Regions from separate parts of the Microbacterium sp. UBA1097 genome, predicted to be linked through region 2. Evidence: predicted binding sites of a transcription regulator. Region 2 holds the regulator's gene; the other holds the start of a gene.
The links. The regulator LexA, encoded in region 2, represses DNA repair genes until DNA is damaged. The targets are predictions, from matches to a motif close to TCGAACANNTGTTCGA.
Positions count from the first base shown of each region.

Region 1 (7,794 bases), on a different contig from region 2:
CGGTGCCGAACTGGAGCTGACGCCGGGAGCTGACGTACTCGTCCCGCTCGATCAGGCATGGGAGCACGCGCTGCTGCTGATCGATGGCGACGTGACAGTCAGCGGCGCACCCGGCGGGCAGGCGCACGACACCGCCGAACTAGATACGAACCACCTGCTCTACCTCGGCACACACCGCGACGCGATCACCCTGCGATCGACCGGGGGCGCGCGGATCTTCCTACTCGGGGGCGAACCGTTCCCGGACGAGATCGTGATGTGGTGGAACTTCGTCGGACGCTCACACGACGAGATCGTCGCCGCCCGCGAGGACTGGGAGAACGCGGCTGCCCGATTCGGTCACGTCATCGACCACGGCCCGGAGCGCATCCCCGCCCCGCCGCTGCCCGGAGTGCGACTGACCCGACGGCGCAGACGTCTCTGAGACCGACTTTGGTCCCGAACGCGGCAGTACGCTGATACGGTGGCCCGATCCTCCGTCCTGACGACGCGTGTGCTCCTCACGACCGCCGCCATCGGCGTCGCGACGGGGCTCCTCGCGGGTATTGCGGGCTGGGTCACGCCGTTCGTGCTCGGGATCGCACCGATCTTCTATGGATTCGTTCTCGGCGCACACGTGCTGCCGGGGATCATCGCGCAGGAGGTCATCCGTCTGCCCTGGGTCGCGCTCCTGAGCCACGTGTTCGCGGCCCTGGTGGCCAGCGCCATGGCTCCCCAGTGGGCGCTGCGGTTCCTCGGCACCGCGATCCTCTTCGGCGGCATCCAGGAGCTCGTTGCCGCCCTCACCCGCTACCGGGTGTGGGATGCATGGCGGTTCTTCATCTCGGCCGTCGTCATCGGCATCCTGGTCGCTGTCGTCGTCGCCTTCGCCGCCGACCTCGCCTCCCTTCCGCTGCTGGCCCAGATCATCTACCTCATCGTGGCCGTGCTCGGCCCCGTCGCGTGGACTGCTGCGGGTCTGGGAATCGGCGTCTCGCTGCGGCGCGCTGGCGTCGCGCGGCGCGCGTGACGCTCCACGCGGCTTCCTCGCGAAACCGGAATCTCGGGGCGCGTGGAGTTAGGTTCAGCTAAGTTAGGGCATACTTCCCTTCCCGACGAGGACCCGTGACAGCTCCCCCCGACTCCGCCGCACGCTCGGCCTCCGTCGCCCCCGCTCCCGGCGAGACGGCGACACCGAAGCCGACCCACGGCAGGGAACACGCGCGGCTGCTGCAGCTGCGCGAGGTCGGGATCACACACGAGGGTGAAGATGCCGCGACCCCGGCATCCGTGTCGTTCGAGGTGTCGCGCGGCGACGTCGTGCTGCTTCTCGGGCCGAGCGGTTCGGGCAAGTCGACGCTCTCCCTCGCCATGAACGGGCTCATCCCGCACGCCGTTCCCGCCACGTTGACGGGCCGCGTCGAGGTAGCCGGGATGGATGCCGCGACGCACTCTGTCGCGCAGCTGTCGACCCAGGTGGGGATCGTGTTCCAGGACCCCGACGCGCAACTTGTCACTGGCACGTTGCTCGACGAGGTCGCGTTCGGGCCCGAGAACCTGCGTCTGCCGGCAGCCGAGGTGCTCGCCCGCGCCGAGAGCGCGCTGCGTCGGGTCGGGCTGTGGGAACGGCGGTCAGAGAACCCGGATCGCCTCTCCGGAGGCGGTCGGCAGCGGCTCGCGATCGCGTGCGCCTTGGCCATGGGTTCGCCCCTTCTCGTGCTCGACGAACCGACGGCAAACCTCGATCCCCGCGGGATCGATGACGTCTATGCCGCTCTCGGCGAGCTCGCGGCATCCGGCGACAAGGGGATCGTGCTCATCGAGCACAACCTCGACGCCGCCGCCCCGTTCGTGAACCGCGTCGTCGTGCTGGATGCCGCAGGCGTCGTGATCGCCGATGGGGCGGTTGACGAGATCCTGCGGGGGCGCGCGGCCGAACTGCACGACCTCGGCGTGTGGCTGCCGACCTCGACGCTCGCGGCTCTGCGCCTGCGGGAGGCCGGGTACCGCTTCGACCCGCTGCCGATCAGTCCCGACGAACTGCGCGCGGCACTCGATCGTCAGCCCGCTCCTGCTGCTACACGCGAGGCGGGGGCGGGTGCGGGTGCGGCGACCGAGACACGGATGTCGGCATCCGGCACGCGCATCGAGGTGCGCGGACTCACGCTGCGCCGCAAGAAGACGGAAGTTCTGACGGATGTCTCACTCGAGGTTCGCGACGGCGATTTCCTCGCGATCGTCGGTGCGAACGGGGCGGGTAAGACGACGCTGATCCAGGCTCTGGCCGGGGTGCTCACGCCGCCCCGGGGCACCGTCCGGATCGACGGCCTCGATGTTGCCCGCCTGGATGACCGGGCTCTGTCTACGCACGTCGGGTTTGTGTTCCAGAACCCCGAGCACCAGTTCATCGCGGCGTCAGTGTTCGACGAGATCGCGCACGGCCTGCGACGCCAGCACCTCGACGAGGCGGAAATCGAGCGGCGCACCCTCGACCTTCTCGACCGCTTCGGGCTGCGCGAGCGCGCGCACGTTCATCCGTTCCTGCTCTCGGGGGGCCAGAAGCGGCGCCTCTCGGTCGGGACCGCCCTTGTCGCCGGCGCCCGCGTGCTCGTCCTCGACGAGCCGACGTTCGGACAAGATCGCGCCCGAGCAGACGAACTTCTCGGTCTGCTGCGCGACCTCAACCGTGAGGGCACGACCATCATCGTCGTCACCCACGACATGCAGCTGGTCGCCGAGTACGCCGACCGCGTGGCGGTGATGGAGTCGGGACGCCTCACGGCCTGCGGAGCGCCGGGCGAGGTGTTCGCGGATGCCGAGCTCATCGCCCGCGCGGGCCTGCGGGTCCCGCCGCTCGCGCGCGCCCTCGCCCCGCTCGCCACGCACCCGGAACTGCGAACGGTCACCCGCGTTGCTGACCTTCCCGGGGGTGGCCCGTGACGACGGCGCCGACAATGCTCCCGGCATCCGTTGCCGATGACCCGTACGCCGCCGTGCGGCGCACCTCGGCGGTGCGCTTCCTCTATGGGCTGAACCCGCTTGCGAAGATGGCAGCGGTCCTTCCGGCGCTCGTGCTGCTCGTGTTCGTGCGCGATCTTGCGACACCGGTGGCGTTTCTCGCGCTGTCGTACCTCGTGCTGCTCGTCGGCGTGAGTCTCAGCATCCGGGCAGCTGTCCTTCTCGCTCTCGCGATACCCGGCGCCATAGCGGTGTTGGGCTTCGGCTTCGCGCTCTGGACGGATGCCGCACTCGTTGCCGATACCCCGCCCGTGCTGCAGATCGGGGCATGGACCCTGTACAGCGGCGCTCTCGAGATCGGACTTGCGACGGGGTTGCGGCTCGCTGCGATCCTCGCGCTCTCGCTCATCCCGGGCCTCAGCACGACCGGTCCCGATCTCGTGCGGGCCTGCGTGCAGCAGCTGCGCGTCCCGTACCGGATCGGGTATACAGCCCTGGCCGCGTTCCGGTTCGTTCCCCGGTTCGGTCACGAGCTTGAGATCATCCGGCAGGCCCACCGCGTGCGCGGCGCGCACCGCGGGCGCGGACCGGTCGCGAGTCTGCGCCGCTGGGCCAGCTATCTCGTGCCGCTGCTTGCCGGCGCGATCCGTCATGCCGAGCGGGTGGCCCTCGCGATGGACTCCCGCGCCTTCGGCGCCTACCCCGATCGCACCGAGCGACACCTCGTGCCGTTCCGCGCCCGCGACGTCGTCTTCATCGCCGCTTTCTGGCTAGCCTCCGCCGCCCTCTTCACCCTCTTCTTCCCCTGGGGTCTCGCCTAGTCAGCCGAGTTGTCCCTCACCCAGCCGAGTTGTCCCTCACCCAGCCGAGTTGTCCCGAGCCAAGGCATCCCGAACGACGGATGCCGCGACCCGCGCCTCCTGAGAGGGCGGTGTCGCGGCATCCTGTCGCAGGTGTGATCAGCGCTTGCCGGCGAGGTCGCGGCCGACGATCTCGCGCATGATCTCGTTCGTACCGCCGTAAATGCGGTGGACGCGAGCGTCGAGGAACGCGCGCGCGATCGGGTACTCGGTGATGTAGCCGTACCCGCCGTGCAGCTGGACCCCGAGGTCAAGGACCGCCCACTCTCGCTCGGTCGCCCAGAACTTGTACTTCGCGGCCTCCTCGGCCGAGAGCTTCTTGTCGGCGTACGCGCGCATAACCCGATCGGTATATGCCCACAGCGCCTCGACGTCGGCAGCCATGTCGGCAAGCCGGAATCGGGTGTTCTGGAAGTCAGCGATCCGCTCCCCGAAGGCCTCGCGGTCCTTCGTGTAGGCCAAGGTCCAGTCCAGGGCTGCCTGAGCCGCAGCGGCCCCCGCGACGCCGATCGACATGCGCTCGAGGGGCAGGTTCATCATGAGCTGCACGAAGCCCATGCCCTCGCGGCCGCTGATGAGGTTCTCCTCGGGAACGAAGACGTCGCTGAACGAAAGCTCGGCGGTGTCGTGGCCGTGGAAGCCCATCTTGTGCAGCTTCTTGCCGTGGTCGAAGCCTTCCATACCGTTCTCGATGAGCAGCAGGCTGAAGGCATCCGGGCGGTTGCCCTCGCCGGTCTTGACGAAGGTGACCACCAGGTCGGCGGTCTTGCCGCTGGAGATGAAGGTCTTCGCGCCGTTGACGACGTAGCCGCCGTCGACCTTCTTCGCGGTCGTCTTGATGCCGCGAAGGTCGCTTCCTGCGCCGGGCTCGGTCATGGCGAGCGCACCGATCACCTCGCCGGTGGCCATACCAGGGAGCCACTTCTCCTTCTGCTCCTGGGTACCCATGTGCACAAGGTAGGGAACGGCCAGGTCATCCTGGATGCCGAAAGCACCGGCCAGCGATCCCGAGCCTGCCGCGATGACCTCCTCCATGACGATCGCGCGGAAACGGTAGTCCTGCAGCATCCCGGCGCCGCCGAACTCCTCCGGCACCGACAGGCCGATAAGCCCGGACTCACCGGCGGCCTTCATCGTGTCGCGGTCGATCTCGCCTTCGGCATCCCACCGGGCAATCGCCTCGTTCGTGACGTAACGCTTGACGAACTCCTTGACGACGTCGCGGAACGCCTCGTGGTCTTCGTCGTAGATGTCGCGCTCCATGTGAGCCCTTCCTTCCACATCGATGGCGCGGGCCTGCCGGAATCGGCGGATCGGCCCCGTCGCCGACGCGATTCTATGCCCGCATGCCGGTGCGGCTTCGAACCCCGTGTGGGATTGCGGTTCACGTCGGGCGGTACTGCGTCTCGCGTTTGTAGGATGCCTCCAGGTTCGGCATCCAGTTCGGCTGATCTGACCCGCGGGTTGACAGTTGATCGTATTTTTGTTCGACTGTGCGCATGCGATGGAACGGGCAGACGATCGGCGCGAGCGATGGCAACGCGCTGCCCGGAATGGAGCACCTCGGCGGCTTCATCCGCTCGGTCACGACACCCGAGTTCGCGGGGATGACCTTTCACGAGGTCGTCGCCAAGAGCGCCCTCAACCACGTGCCCGGCGCCTCGGGGATGCCGTTCGACTGGACAGTGAACCCCTACCGCGGATGCAGTCATGCCTGCTCGTACTGCCTAGCTCCGGAAACCATGATCCTGCTCGCCGACGGCCGCACCCGCGCCCTCGGCGATCTTCGAGTCGGAGAATCGATCATCGGCACCGAACGCCGCGGAGAGTACCGCCGGTACGTTGCCACAACGGTGCGCGCGAAGTGGGCGACGGTCCGACGCGCACACCGCGTGACCCTCGCCGATGGGACAGAGCTCGTCGCAAGCGCCGATCACCGCTTCTTGACCGAGCGAAGCTGGAAGCACGTGACGGGAGCGATGAGTGGACCGGAGCAGCGTCCCTACCTGACTTTTAACAACCGGCTGATGGGTTTCGGGATTGGAGCGGCGAGAGTCACAGGGCACGACGCCACCGACAGATGGTGGCGGCTGGGCTACCTTGCGGGGATGATTAAGGGCGACGGGATGATTCTGCACAAGACATACCCGCGTGGGGGTCGCACCGGCGCGATTCACGCCTTTCGGCTCGCTCTCGCGGACACGGAGGCTCTCGAACGCACCCAGGCGCTATTGGCGCTCGAGGGAATCCCCACCAACGTCAGGCCGTTTACAGCCGCAACCGAGCAGCGGCGCGCCATGCTCGCTATCCATACAGCACGCAAAGAGGCGGTGGCCGCAATTGAGGCCCTTATCCAGCGACCTACAGACCCGAGCGAGGAATGGCTGGCCGGATACCTGGGCGGGATCTTCGACGCCGAAGGCTCCTGTTCGCGGGGTGTGCTGAGAATCAGCAACAAGAACGAGGACGTGCTCGGTACGGTCCGCGAGGCACTTGCGTGCTTTGATATCCCTGCCGTCACCGAGGGGCCGCGGCCGAACGGGGTGAGCGCTATCCGGGTCACGGGCGGGCTGGCTTCGCGAATGCGTTTCTTCGAGATCTCACGGCCCGCGATCACGAGAAAGCTCTCGATCGTCGACGGTGCGGTGAAGACATCGAGTGACCTCCGCGTCGTCGGAATCGAAGACCTCGGGCACAGCATCGACATGGTCGACATCACGACCGGCACCGGTGATTTCATCGCGAACGGCGTCATCAGTCACAACTGTTTCGCCCGAGGCACGCACGAGTATCTCGAGCTGGACGCCGGGCGCGACTTCGATTCGCAGATCGTCGTGAAGGTCAACGTCGCCGACGTGCTGCGCACGGAACTCGCGCGACCCTCGTGGACGGGCGACCCAGTCATGCTCGGCACGAACACCGACCCCTATCAGCGGGCCGAGGGACGGTACCGACTCATGCCCGGGATCATTCAGGCGCTGACGGATGCCGGTACCCCGTTCTCGATCCTCACGAAGGGCACGCTGCTGCGCCGCGATCTTCCGCTTCTGACGGAAGCCTCCCGTGAGGTCGACATCTCGCTCGCGATGTCGATCGCCGTGTTCGACGATGCGCTACAGCGCGCCCTCGAGCCGGGGACCCCGAGCGCCGCGGCGCGGCTCGAGACCGTCCGCGCAGCGACGGATGCCGGATTCCGCGTCACCGTGTTCCTGATGCCGATCCTCCCCCACCTCACGGATTCGATCGCCACGCTCGATGACGCACTGGGGCGCATCCGCGCAGCCGGTGCACACCGGGTGGTCTTCGGCGCGCTGCACCTGCGGCCGGGGGCGAAGCAGTGGTTCTGGCAATGGCTTGAGCGGGAGCATCCGGAGTTGGTCGGCTCGTATCGCGGACTCTATCCGGGCGCTTCCGCCTACGCGCCGAAGGCCTACCGGCAATGGCTGGCCAAGCGCGTCCGTCCGCTGCTGCGGGTGCACGGACTGACCGGCCACGCCGAAGAAGAAGCTCCCCCACGCGAGCCGGTCCCCGGTCTGGCTGCGCGCCGCGCGGCGGCATCCGTCGTCACGACCTCGCGCGGCAGGCGGGCTGACGCCGCCGCCATGCTGTTCTGACGCCGCTGACGACTCCTCTTCGACGTAGGACAAATACCCGAGGTAGGACGATCCGGTGGGGATTCGTCCTACCTCGGAGATATTTCCTACCTAGCGCAGGGTGCCAGAGGCGCGGGAGTGCCGGGAGTGGTGCGGCGCGTCAGGCGTCGACGTCGGCGAGCTGACGGCCCGCGATCTCCTCGAGCAGGTCGTCGCCGATGCGCGCGTCCTCGAACGGCGCGTCGATCTCGGCGCGGTCGAGCATCTCGGTCATCCGGCGACGACGCTGACGCGTGATGAGCGTCACAACGCGGCCCTCACGACCGGCCCGCCCTGTGCGACCCGAGCGGTGCAGGTACGTCTTGTACTCGTCGGGAGCGTCGGCCTGCACGACCAGGTCGATG
Region 1 covers NZ_DCBW01000008.1:16,504-24,297, reverse strand. Annotated here, with positions in the region: gene B4F19_RS01480 (pirin family protein) at 1-424, shown strand, start outside; gene B4F19_RS01475 (ECF transporter S component) at 464-1,009, shown strand; gene B4F19_RS01470 (ABC transporter ATP-binding protein) at 1,207-2,919, shown strand; gene B4F19_RS01465 (energy-coupling factor transporter transmembrane component T) at 2,934-3,758, shown strand; gene B4F19_RS01460 (acyl-CoA dehydrogenase family protein) at 3,897-5,060, opposite strand; gene B4F19_RS01455 (intein-containing Rv2578c family radical SAM protein) at 5,297-7,411, shown strand; gene B4F19_RS01450 (DEAD/DEAH box helicase) at 7,551-7,794, opposite strand, start outside.
Region 1: B4F19_RS01455 (intein-containing Rv2578c family radical SAM protein) is a predicted target of LexA. The motif match lies at 5,273-5,288, and genes of this name have one in related genera.

Region 2 (7,794 bases):
CCACTCCGGGTTCTCCAGTGCTGCGGTGCCGAGGTTGACGCGTTCGGCACCGTACTCGGTCGCAAGCTCGAGGCTCCGGTCGTCCCGGATGCCTCCCGAAACCTCGACGTGAACGCCCTTGACCTGCTTGATCACCTTACGGATGATTCCCGCGTTGCTGCCGCGGCCGAAAGCGGCATCCAGGTCGACGAGGTGAATCCACTGCGCACCCTGGCGAGCCCAATCGACGGCGGCCTCGACCGGATCACCGTAGCTCGTCTCCGAGCCGGCGGCGCCCTGGGTCAGGCGCACCGCCTTGCCGTCTGCGACATCGACGGCGGGCAGCAGAATCAGTTCGGGCGTTGACGCGAAGTCGTTCATGGTTCCTCGGGCGGGTTCACGGAGCCCGCGGCACGCCGATGAGAATCGGGGGCAGGCACGAGTTCAGAGGGTAGCCGCGGGAAGGCTCGTGATCCAATTCGCGAGGAGACGGATGCCAGCCTCCCCCGACTTCTCGGGGTGGAACTGCGTTGCCGCCAGCGGCCCGTTCTCGACGGCCGCCACGAACGGAACCCCATGGGTTGCCCACGTCACTACCGCGCTGGGGAAGGGGTCCTGGGCTTCGAGAGTCCAGTGCTGGGCGGCATACGAGTGGACGAAGTAGAACCGCTCCGATTCGATGCCCCGAAACAGCGTCGACCCGGCGCCCGCCGCCACGGTATTCCACCCCATGTGCGGGAGTACCGGCGCATCGAGCTCGGTGACAGCGCCGGGCCACTGTCCGAGTCCGAGACTGTCGGCTCCGCGCTCGACACCGTGCTCGAACATCACCTGCATACCGACGCAGATCCCGAGCACGGGTCGTCCGCCCGCCAAGCGTCGCTCGATGAGCTGATCCGCACGGGATTCGCGCAGCGCATCCACGACGGAGCGGAAGGCGCCGACGCCCGGAACGACCAGACCGTCCGCAGCCATGATCAGATCGCGGTCATCGGTCAGGCGGGCGTCAGCCCCCGCCAGGGCCAGCGCCTTGACCGCAGAGTGAACATTGCCGGATCCGTAGTCCAGAACGGCGACCGTCGGCCGCGCGGTCGTTGTCGACGCCGAGGTCACAGCGCACCCTTCGTGCTCGGGATACCGCGCACGAGGGGATCGAGTGCCTTGGCCTGGCGGAAAGCGCGCGCGAAGGCCTTGTACTCGGCCTCGGCGATGTGGTGCGGATCACGGCCAGCCAGAACCCGGAGGTGGACGGTGAGGCCGGCGTGGTAGCTGATCGCCTCGAAGGTGTGCCGCACGAGCGACCCTGTGAAGTGACCGGCGATCAGGTGAAGCGCGAACCCGTCGGGCTCGCCGTCGTGCACGAGGTAAGGACGTCCACTGATGTCCACGACAGCTTGGGCCAAGGCATCGTCCAGCGGAACGAGCGCGTCGCCGTAACGCGAGATGCCCGACTTGTCGCCGAGGGCTTCACGGATGGCGTCACCGAGCACGATCGCGACATCCTCGACGGTGTGGTGAGCGTCGATCTCCACGTCACCTTCGGCACGCACCGTGAGGTCGGTCAGGGAGTGCTTCGCGAACGCCGTGAGCATGTGATCGTAGAACGGGACGCCGGTGTCGATCGTGCTGGCGCCGGTGCCATCGAGGTCAAGGCTCAACTCGACGCGCGACTCGCTCGTGGCTCGCGTGACCGATGCGGTGCGGCTGCTGCTCATGCGCGAGAGTCTATCGACGCGAGTGCTTCCAGAAACGCGGTGGTCTCCTCGGCGGTGCCGGCCGACACCCGCAGGCTGCGCGGGATGCCGATGTCACGAACGAGGATGCCGCGATCATAAAGCTGTTGCCACGTGCGTCCGGGGTCTTCTACCCCGCTGAACAGCACGAAGTTGGTCCACGACTCGTAGGCGCGGTAGCCGAGAGCTTCGACTGTCGCCGAGATGCGATCGCGCTGCATCACGATCTCATCCACCATCTGGAGCATCACCGGGGCGTGGGCAAGCGCAGCGAGCGCCGCCGCCTGCGTGAGCGAACTGAGGTGGTAAGGCAACCGCACCAACCGCAAGGCATCGATCACGGCGGGATCGGCAGCGAGGTAGCCAACGCGGGCTCCGGCGAAGGCGAACGCCTTGCTCATGGTGCGCGAAACGAGGAGGCGTTCGCGGCCCGGCAGCAACGACAGCGCGGATGGCGCCGTTCGAGGCGCGAACTCGAAGTACGCCTCATCGACGAGCACGATCCCGCGCGTCGCCTCGTAGGCGGCCTCGATCACCTCGAGGCTCATCGGCGTCCCTGTCGGATTATTGGGGGCGCACAGGAACACGATGTCGGGATCGGCGGCAGCGATCTGGTCGACCGCCGATACGGCATCCACCGTGTAGTCGGCACCTCGGCTTCCGGAGACCCACTCGGCCCCGGTCGCTCGCGTCAGCAAGGGGTACATCGAATAGGTGGGAGCGAACCCGAAGGCGCGACGCCCCGGCCCGCCGAACGCCTGGAGAACGTGCTGAAGCACCTCGTTCGATCCGTTCGCCGCCCAGATCTGGTCGGCGACGAGGCCATGGCGAAGGTACTCGGCGAATCCCTCACGCAGTTCCCGGAACTCGCGGTCCGGGTAGCGGTTGATCTCGCCGAGGGCGCGTCCGATCGCATCCAGGATGTCGTCGGCTACCTCCCGCGGCACCGGGTGAGTGTTCTCGTTGACATTCAGGCCGACAGGAAGTGGCGCCTGCGGTGCGCCGTACGGGGTGAGACCCCGTAGGTCATCGCGGAGCGGAAGATCATCGAGGCGAATCGTCACCCGTCCCATCGTACGGTGCCTGATGAGGCCGCACTCGGTTCTTCAGCAGGATTCACTCGCTGTAGGCGAGGGGGATAGCGAGCTGCTGCCCCGCGCTCACAACGCTTCCCGTCAGACCGTTCAGGCGGGAGATCTCGGCCACGACGTCGCGGGGGTCGGCATCCGGTGCGATCTCTTGCGCGATGGACCACAGGGAGTCCCCCGCCGAAACGGTGACCGTCTCGAACGTCCCCGCCGGCGCCGAGGAATCAAGGGAGGCGAGGGCGGCACCGCCACCCCAGATGACGCCGAGGATGACGATGACCGCCGGCAGCGCAGCAAGCGCCGTGAGGACGGCTCGACCACGAGCAGTCAGTCGAAGCCGTTTCGCGGCGGGTCGGGCCGCAGCGATCGTCGTGGGTGCGGTGCCGAGAGCAATCGTCGTCATGTCATCCTCCGTCATCTCGAGGAGAGATTCGCATCCACCGCCCGGCCAGGAGTGGCGGATGCGAAGCTCTCTTCCGAAGTTATCTTCGAGTATTCTGGCTGTCAAGTCGGATTCCTCCCGGGGATGTTTCGAACACGACACGCGGGCCGGGTATCCCCGAAAGGGTATTGAGGCGGTTACGGTTTCGATGAAGACAGGTCATCACCAACCTCCGACATTCGAAGACGAGTGCGGGCAGATGCGAGCAGCGACAGGAGCGGGGCAATGAACGAGGAGCCGGTACGGGAACGCGCTAGTACGCGGCGGCGGCGCAGCCTCAGCGAGAAACAGCTCGCGATTCTTGAGGTGATCCAGCGCTCGATCGCCCGAAACGGCTACCCGCCGAGCATGCGTGAGATCGGCGATGCCGTCGGGCTCAAGAGCCTCTCGAGCGTCACGCATCAGCTCAACCAGCTGGAACTGAGCGGATACCTTCGCCGCGATGCCGGCAAGACGCGCGCAATGGAGGTGCTCATCGACCTACCGGGCATGGCCGCTGAAAACCCCGCAGACACCGCGCCGTCTGTCGGCGACGCAGCGATGGTGCCGCTCGTCGGGCGCATTGCCGCTGGCGTGCCGATCACCGCTGATCAGCAGATCGAAGAGATCTTCCCGCTTCCCCGACAGCTCGTCGGCAAAGGTGAGCTTTTCATGTTGCGGGTCAGCGGCGAATCGATGATCGACGCTGCGATCTGTGACGGTGACTGGGTGGTCGTACGCTCCCAGGCGACCGCCGAGAACGGCGACATCGTCGCCGCGATGCTCGACGGTGAAGCGACGGTCAAGGCATTTCGCCAGCGGGATGGACACACCTGGCTTCTCCCCCGCAATTCAGCCTTCGAACCCATCCTCGGCGACGAAGCGACGGTCCTCGGCAAGGTCGTGGCGGTCCTTCGCGCGGTCTGAGCCGCACAGATCGCCATATTCGGGTGAGGCGGTGAAAGTGGTCTTCCGCCAAAATGGGGCCCATGAGCTCGCCGACACCCGAAGACCTCGAATCCCGGATCCGCGCCCTCGAGGCTGAAAACGCGCGTCTGACGGTCCGCACCTCCCCGTCCGGTGGGTGGTGGCGCGCCGCCCTGTCGGCGTTCGTCATCGTGATCGCGACGATTCTCGTGCCGGTGTCGGTGGTCACCACGTGGGCACGCGTGCAGCTGGTCGACGAGGATGCCTTCGTGTCTACGTTCGCCCCGTTGACCGAGGATCCCGCCGTCCAGGAACTCATCGTCGATGAGGCGACGGCAGCCATCGATGCGCAGGTCGACTTCGCGGGCCTCACCGACCAGGTCTTCGACGGCATTGAGGACCTGGGACTGCCTCCCGCGGCATCGACAGCGCTCAACGCACTGCGCGCGCCGGCTGCCCAGGGCGTGCAGAACCTGGTCAACTCCGCGGTCGAACGCATCGTGGAGTCAGATGCCTTCTCGGATGTCTGGGCCTTCGCGCTTCGGGGTGTCCACCGCTCGATCACGACCGTCGCGACAGCCGACGGCGGCGGAATCCTCGTCCTCGACAACGACGGCCTCGGGATCGCGCTGGGCCCGATCATCGACCAGGTCAAGGAACGGCTCACCGAGAGCGGGGTCGGCGTTGCCGGGCTCATCCCCAGCATCGACAAGACCATCATCATCGGCGACGGCGAGGCGCTCATCGCGTTCCGGACTGTCTATGCGCTCGCTGATGCTGTCGGCTGGTGGCTCTCGATCGTGACCATCGCACTGTTCGTCCTGGCCATCGTCATCGCGCGGCGCCGCAGCGTCGCGGTAATCGGTACGGGGGTCGGACTGTTCATCGGCGGCGGCATGCTCGCTGCCGGATTCGGTATCGGCGCTGCAGCAAGTACCGTCGTAGCCGGCCAGCTCGACCTCTCCCCGTCGGCCCTCAGTGTGATCTATGCGCAGCTCACCGCATCCATGGCGCAGAGCGCGCTTGTGATCGCGCTGCTCGGTCTCGTGATCGCGGTCATCGGCTGGCTGATGGGGTCGAGCCGTTCAGCCACCGCCACCCGTGGCGGCGTAAGCGGCTTCAACGCGACTATCCGCGGCGCTCTCGCCGCGCGGGGACTCAACACTGGCGCCTTCGGACGCTTCCTCGCTCGGTACCGCGTCGCGATCCGGATCGCGCTGGTCGTCCTCGCGGTCATCTGGCTTCTTGCGCTCCGCCCACTTTCCTTCAGCGATGTCCTTCTGGTGTTCCTGGTGACAGTCATCGTCGCCTGGATCCTCGAGTTGCTGCAGCAGCGCGAGATCGTCGAGGTCGAGGTCGTCGAGGTGGACGTGGCCGACGCGGACGGCTCCGAGGAGATCGTCGTCGAGGAGCGCGCCAGCGACCGCGCGTAGCGTGGGGACCATGGCTTCCTTCCTTCCCCGGCTCCCCTACGGCACCTGGCCGTCTCCGATCTCCGCAGCATCCGTTGCCGCGGCGTCCCCGCGCTACGAAGGTGCGGCGTTCGTCGCGGCCCCAGACGGCGAGGAGATCTGGTGGGGACAGAGCGTTCCAGCCGAGAATGGGCGCACGACAGTCCGACGGCGCCTGGCCGATGGGACTGTCGAAGAGCTCCTGCCCGCCCCGTGGAACGCTCGGTCTCGTGTGCACGAGTACGGCGGCGGCCCGTGGGCAGCGACGGATGACGGCGCGTTGTGCTTCGTGGAGAAGACAGATCAGCGGATCTGGATCCTCGAAGCGGGGACTGAGCCGCGCGCCCTGACACCGGCCGGGACGCGGATGCGATTCGGTGGACTGCGGTTCGCCGCCGGAGAGCTGTGGGCGATCCGAGAAGACCACACACGGCCCGGCGTTCCCGCTCGCGACATCGTGCGAGTTCCGCGCAACGGTTCTGCCGCGAGCGATGTGGATCAGATCGTCTCCGTGGTGGCGGGGAGTGACTTCGTCGCCCACCCCGCGGTTTCGCCCGACGGATCCCACCTCGCCTGGATCGCCTGGAATCATCCAGCCATGCCATGGGATAGCACCGAGCTCCGTCTCGGTCGATTCGTGAACGGCCGTATCGAGAAGTGGCAGACCGTCGCCGGTGGCCCAGACCGAGCGCCCCTGCAACCCGAGTGGCTGGACACCGACAGACTCGTGTTCCTCGACGACCCCGATGGTCGGTGGAACCTGCACTCCTGGTCGGCCTCTCACGGCGCAACGCCCATCGCCCCGGCCCCGGAGGACACCGGAGGGCCGCTGTGGTCCCTCGGGGGGCGCTGGTATGCCCTGGGGGCAGACGGCACCGCTGTCTGCGTCCGCACCCAGGGCACCGATCGGGTCGTCGCCGTCGCTCCCGGCGGCGATATGCACGATCTCGGCGGACCGGTGAGTTCCGACGTGTCGGTCGAGGATGCCGCGGGCCGGCGTGCCCTCGTGATCGGCTCCCGGACGGACGGCGCCGCCGGCGTGTGGCTGGTCGATATCGACAGCGCGCGCTGGGAGCCGGTCGCCGGCGGTGAAAGCGCCTGGCCTGCCGAATGGACGCCGCGGCCGATCGAGCTAAGCACCGAAGGCCCCCGGGGTGAGGTCCACGCCTTCGCCTTCCCCCCGACGAACCCGGAGGCGGCCGCTCCGGAGGGGGAGCTTCCGCCCTACATCGTCCTCGTACACGGTGGTCCGACGGGCCATGTCGGCGGTGCGGCATCCCCGAAGATCAGCTACTTCACCAGCCGTGGAATCGGTGTGCTGGACGTGAACTACGGCGGCTCAACCGGGTACGGGCGCGAATATCGCGAGAGGCTCCGGGGGCAGTGGGGTGTCGTTGACGTCGAGGACGTGCGCGACGCGGCGCTTGCGCTAGCGGAGGCCGGACTGGCAGATCCTGCCCGCATAGCGATCGACGGCGGATCCGCGGGCGGTTGGACAGTCCTCGCAGCGATCGTCCAGACCAACGTGTTCGCCGCCGGGGTGTCCCGCTACGGCGTCGGCGATGCTCGCGCGCTCGCTGCCGATACCCACGACTTCGAGGCTCGGTACCTCGATGGCCTCATCGGCCCGCTCCCCGAGGCGGAACACCTCTATCTGGAGCGCTCTCCGCTCTCGCATCCCGACGGCTTCGACGTTCCCATGCTCCTGCTTCAGGGAGCGGAGGACGAAGTCGTACCCCCAGCACAGGCAGAGGCCATTCGAGAAGCGCTAGCTGCGCGCGGCATCCCGCATGCCTACGTCCTCTACGAGGGAGAGGCTCACGGCTTCCGGCGCGCCGAGACCGTCATCCACGCCATCGAAACGGAGCTTGCCTTCCTCGGCGCGGTGTTCGGGTTCACTCCCCCAGGCGCCGCACCGCTGACGCTGAGCTGAAAGGCGCGAGCTCGGCTGCAAGCTTCTCGGATACGAATGCGTGGAGGGCCGTCCCGGACTCCTCGTGGGTGATGGCGATGACGTGCCCGGACTCGTGTGCGGCGGAGATCAGGTCGCCGCGGTCATAGGGAACGATCGCGTGGACTTCGACCGCCGGAAGCGGAAGAGCCCGCTCGATGGCAGCCCGAAGCTCGGTTATGCCCTCCCCCGTGCGGGAAGAGGCAAACAGCGCCGCGGGCTCCAGCCCCCGAAGAACCATGCG
Region 2 covers NZ_DCBW01000019.1:108,912-116,705, reverse strand. Annotated here, with positions in the region: gene priA (bifunctional 1-(5-phosphoribosyl)-5-((5-phosphoribosylamino)methylideneamino)imidazole-4-carboxamide isomerase/phosphoribosylanthranilate isomerase PriA) at 1-360, opposite strand, end outside; gene hisH (imidazole glycerol phosphate synthase subunit HisH) at 424-1,092, opposite strand; gene hisB (imidazoleglycerol-phosphate dehydratase HisB) at 1,089-1,694, opposite strand; gene B4F19_RS05975 (histidinol-phosphate transaminase) at 1,691-2,785, opposite strand; gene B4F19_RS05970 (LysM peptidoglycan-binding domain-containing protein) at 2,829-3,203, opposite strand; gene lexA (transcriptional repressor LexA) at 3,468-4,148, shown strand; gene B4F19_RS05960 (hypothetical protein) at 4,211-5,581, shown strand; gene B4F19_RS05955 (S9 family peptidase) at 5,592-7,532, shown strand; gene hflX (GTPase HflX) at 7,495-7,794, opposite strand, start outside.